DNA from 2 places in the Desulfomicrobium macestii genome. Region 1 is predicted to be linked to the other one. Evidence: riboswitches for the same ligand, from Rfam matches in the RefSeq annotation. Region 1 holds a riboswitch; the other holds the start of a gene.

The links. A riboswitch is a leader RNA that binds a small molecule or an ion and turns the genes downstream of it on or off. The one in region 1 is predicted to bind thiamine pyrophosphate.
Region 2: another riboswitch for thiamine pyrophosphate. It lies ahead of thiM (hydroxyethylthiazole kinase); the one in region 1 lies ahead of thiC (phosphomethylpyrimidine synthase ThiC).

Annotation. Positions count from the first base shown of each region.
Region 1 covers NZ_JADBGG010000001.1:226,902-229,355, forward strand. Annotated here, with positions in the region: gene H4684_RS01070 (cysteine peptidase family C39 domain-containing protein) at 1-432, shown strand, start outside; gene H4684_RS01075 (tetratricopeptide repeat protein) at 436-996, shown strand; TPP riboswitch at 1,042-1,135, shown strand; gene thiC (phosphomethylpyrimidine synthase ThiC) at 1,199-2,454, shown strand, end outside.
Region 2 covers NZ_JADBGG010000009.1:53,675-56,128, forward strand. Annotated here, with positions in the region: gene thiE (thiamine phosphate synthase) at 1-403, opposite strand, end outside; gene thiM (hydroxyethylthiazole kinase) at 396-1,211, opposite strand; TPP riboswitch at 1,279-1,370, opposite strand; gene siaD (biofilm regulation diguanylate cyclase SiaD) at 1,408-2,202, opposite strand; gene siaC (biofilm regulation phosphoprotein SiaC) at 2,199-2,454, opposite strand, start outside.

The DNA.
Region 1 (2,454 bases):
CGCCTACAGGTTCCGTTCGTTCCCCAGACCAAGGTCAATGACTGCGGACCGGCGGCCCTGGCCTCGGTGCTGGCTTTTCACGGCAGGAATGTTGCGCTGGATGAAGTGACGCGCCGCGTCTTCACCCCGGGCCTTGAGCGATCGCTGCTTCCCGACATGGAGAACCATGCCCGGTCCCTGGGTTTCACGACCCGATCCGGGCGCGGCGACCTGGACATGGTCCGCGCAATGATCGACTCTGGAGGGCCGGTCATCCTCATGCTCGACATGGGCACGAAGATGTTCAGCCAGGGGCATTACGTGGTTGTCTATGGATACGATTCCGCCGGGCTGCTCATGCACATTGGAACCAGCGGGGACATGTTCCTGCCCGACCGCGAGCTGCTCGACCGCTGGGAACGCATGAACCGACTATATCTGTTTCTGGAGTGAACCGTGCGCCTTGCATGCTGTCTTGTCCTTTGCTTCGCCTTTGCCCTGGGCGGCTGCGCCACGCCCAGGATTGTCGTGCTCTCCGATCCGCTGGATGCCAGGGAGCACAATGATCTGGGGGCCTCCTACGAGGCCTCCGGAGAACTTGATCTGGCCCTCGGGGCCTACGAAACCGCGGCCGCCAGGGACCGCTCCTGGGATCAGCCGCTCATCAATCTGGGCAACGTGCACGCGGCCCTGGGTGATTGGAAAGAAGCCGCGGCCAGTTACCGGCAGGCCCTGAAGCGAAATCCAGAAAATCCTGAAGCCATGAACAATCTGGCCTTTGCCCAGACAAATCTGGGGCAGGAGCGGGACGCTCTGAAATGGTCCGCCCAGGCTCTGAAGATCGAGCCCGGCAACGTGCTTTTCAAGAGCACCCGGGCGCTGGTCCTGTCCCGAACTGGCGAGAAAGCCGAGGCTTTGAGGCTTTTGGACGAGGCCGTGCGGGATTTGCCGGGCGAGGACCCGCTACGCGAAGAAATAATCGCCCTGCGCCACCGGATCGCAGGGTTCGCACCTTGAAAGATCCCGCCGTTGACCTTGGGTTTGGAACCGACTAAGCACCACGACAGAAGTTAGGGGTGGCTCGCATGAGTCTGAGATTATACCCTTTGAACCTGATCTGGATAATTCCAGCGTAGGAAAACGAAAAAACATGGTGACGCTCGTGCGGCCGTTTTCCTTTGCTGGAGAACGGCTTTTTTCATTTTCAACCGAGGTCAACATGACACAGTCGAGTTTAGCCCGAGAGGGAACGATTACCCCTGAAATGCGGGTAGTGGCGGAGAAGGAGAGTCTGGATCCTGAAATCATCCGTGAGGGCGTTGCGCAGGGGCGGATCGTCATTCCAAAAAACGTGGGGCGGACTTTTTCCGTCGAGGGGATTGGCGCGGGCCTGAAAACCAAGGTCAACGCCAACATCGGTACATCCGGAGTGCAGGGTGCGCTGGATATTGAGTTGGCCAAGCTAGACGTCGCGGTCAGGGCCGGAGCGCACAGCGTCATGGACCTGTCCACGGGCCGCGATCTGATGACCACCAGGCGTGCGATCCTGCATCATTCGCCGGTCATGGTCGGGGCCGTTCCCCTGTATGCGGTGGCCGCCGATCTGGTCGATGCCGGACAAGGAATAGAAGCCATGACCGCGTCCTTGCTGCTCGAATCCATCGAGGCGCAGTGCGCGGAGGGGCTTGATTACATTACCGTGCACTGCGGAGTGACCCGCCAGGCCGTGGCCAGGACGCATGGGCAGGATCGGGTGGCCGGGATCGTCAGCCGGGGCGGGGCGCTCCTGGCGGCCTGGATGGAACGCAACAACCGTGAAAATCCGTTGCTGGAGGAATTCGACAGACTCCTCGACATCGCGTTCCGCTTCGATGTCACCCTGAGCCTGGGTGACGGACTGCGCCCCGGAGCGGTCAGCGACGCCACGGACTCCGCGCAGATCCAGGAGCTGCTGGTCATCGGGGAACTGGGCAGGCGGGCCAGGGCCAGAGGTGTCCAGGTCATGATCGAGGGGCCGGGACACATGCCCCTGAATCAGATCGCGGGCAATGTCATGCTGCAAAAGCGCATCTGCGACGGCGCGCCCTTTTATGTGCTGGGCCCTTTGACCACGGACATAGCGCCCGGGTACGACCACATCACCGCCGCCATCGGAGGGGCTGTCGCGGCGGCCGCGGGTGCGGATTTTCTGTGCTATGTGACTCCCGCCGAGCATCTCTGCCTGCCTGACATGGACGATGTGCATCAGGGCGTGATCAGTACGCTCATCGCGGCGCATTCCGGTGATATCGCCAAGGGCGTTCAAGGCGCCATGGACAGGGACCGCGCTTTGTCCGTTTGCCGCAAGGAACTGGACTGGGAAGGCATGTTCGCGGCGGCCCTGGATCAGGATCTGCCCCGGCGCCGCTGGGAGGAAAACCGCGCCAGCGAAGGAAAGACCTGCACCATGTGCGGCAAGCTCTGCGCCATGGATGC
Region 2 (2,454 bases), on a different contig from region 1:
TCGGGGTGGAGAAGACGGGGCTCACGCCCACGTAGTCCGCACCCTCGGCTTCGGCGCGCAGGGCGTCCTCCACGCACTCGGCCGAGATGCCGATGAGCATGCCCGGACCCGTCAGGCGCCGGGCGTCGGCGATGAGCATGTCGGTCTGGCCCAGGTGCACGCCGTCGGCTCCCACGGCCAGGGCCACGTCGATGCGGTCGTTGATGATGAGCGGGATGCCGGTTCCGGCCAGCAATTCACGCACGGCCCGCGCTTCGGCCACGAATTCGCGGGTCGCGCAGCGCTTTTCCCGCAGCTGCACGCAGGTCACTCCCCCTGTCACGGCGGCGCGGACGATGTCCGCGGTGGCGCGGCCAAGGGACAGCCCCCTGTCCGTGACCAGGTACAGGGACAGATCAGGCATGGTGTTCCTCGTGGATGCGGCATTCCTTGGCCAGGTCCTCGGGCGTCAGATTGAAGAGAGCGTCCAGGAGATGGATCTGAAAGGAGCCGGGGCCGGAGGCCTGCGCGCCCGCCCTCTCTCCGGCCAGTCCCAGGAAGGCCAGGGCAGAGGCGGCGGCGGAGACGGGGTCGGGGTCCACCGCGTGGAAGGCGCCGACCAGGGCAGTGGCCGAGCAGCCCGTGCCCGTGACGCAGGGCATGAGCGAGTGCCCGCCCTCGATGACCAGCGTGCGCCGTCCGTCGGTGACCAGATCGGTGGGGCCGGTGATGGCCAGGGTGGTGCCCAGTTCGCGGGCCAGGGTCCCGGCAGCCTTGGCCGCGTCCTCGATGGAGTCCGTGGAGTCCACGCCCTTGGTGGTTGCGTTCTGTCCGGCCAGGGACAGAATCTCGGAGGCGTTGCCGCGCACCACGCTGACCTTTGTCCAGGCCAGGATGGATTTCGCGGCCTCGGTGCGCAGGGTCGTCGCTCCAGACCCCACCGGGTCGAGGATGATGGGCTTGCCGAGCGCCGTGGCCCTGCGTCCAGCCTTGAGCATGGCCGCCACCCAGACATCGGTCAGCGAGCCTATGTTCAGTACCAGCGCCCCGGCGTAGGCGACCATCTCTTCGACTTCGTTTTCGGCGTGGGCCATGACCGGAGACGCGCCGCAGGCCAGAAGGGCGTTGGCGGTGTAGTTCATGACCACGAAATTGGTGATGTTGTGAACAAGCGGTTTGTTTTGTCTAAGGGCGCGCAGGTTGTCTGCGGCCTTGCGGGCTGGATCGGACACGGTGCACCTCGCACTGCTGTTGATATTTGGGGCAGCAGGGGCGAGGAATGGGGGGATTGGCCGGTCATGGCCTCAAGTCTTGCAATTCCCTTCGCTGGCATGATCCAGATCAGGTTCAACGGGTATCATCTCAGGCTCCTCGCCACCCCTGCAAAAACTGATTTCTGGCTAGGACAAGCGCGTTTGGCTGTCAAGCTCACTCCCCGGCGACGCAGTTCCGCCCGGCGTCCTTGGCCTTGTAAAGGGCCTGGTCCGCGCGCAGCAGGGTCGTGTCCACGGGTTCGCCGGGCCGGTGAATCGTGAAGCCGATGCTGACCGTCGGGGCGGGAATTTCGTCGCGGATTCTTTGTGCTCCGGTCACGGCCTGGCGCAGTCGTTCCGCCACGACCGGGGCGCTGACTGCGTCGCAGGCCGGGAAGAGGAACAGAAATTCCTCTCCGCCCCAGCGCGCGCACATGTCGTATTCACGCAGGGAAAGTTCCAGGGCCCGGGCCACGGCCTGCAGCAGCTGATCCCCGGCGGCGTGTCCGAAGTTGTCGTTTACCTCCTTGAAATGGTCGAGGTCGGCGATCATGACGGCGAATCCGCCTTCTGGTTTTCGCGTTGCCCGGGAAGCGGCCTCGTCCAGGCGCACGGTCATGTAGCGGCGGTTGGGCAGGCCTGTCAGGGAGTCATAGTTGGAGGCGTGCTCCAGACGCTCCTTGAGCTGATGCAGCATGGTCTGGTACTGGTCGCTGATGCGCACGATTTTTTCCAGCTGCCGGACTTTCTTTTCGTAACTGGCCAGATAGCCCTGGCTGCGCTCGCGTTCGGCGGCCTGAAAACGGTCCGCGATGTGGGTCAGCCGGTCCAGCAGGCGCTGCTGGTCGAGGTAACGCTCAAAGAGCACGCCAAGCGCTTCCTTCCACCCTTCCGGAGGCGTTTCGGCGCCGAGAATGGCCTCGATGCGCCGCTCAAGGCTGTCTTCAGGCGGACACTGCGGCATGATCATGACCTCGGGGCGATGGTGAAGGGAAAGGTGCAGTCTTCCTTGAATTCCTCGGCCAGTTCGCCGACGCGTTCGTTGTCCGGATCATAGTTCCATGCGACGCTGACCGGTCGTCCGCTCTGGTGGGATTCCTCCAGGCGGTCGAAGATGTCCATCATGGCCCGGATGCTGCTGGTGTTGAGATAGATCAGCTCCAGGTCGAAGGCGAGGGGGCGGTCGTCATTCTTCAGAAAATCGTCGATCCAGTCGATGATG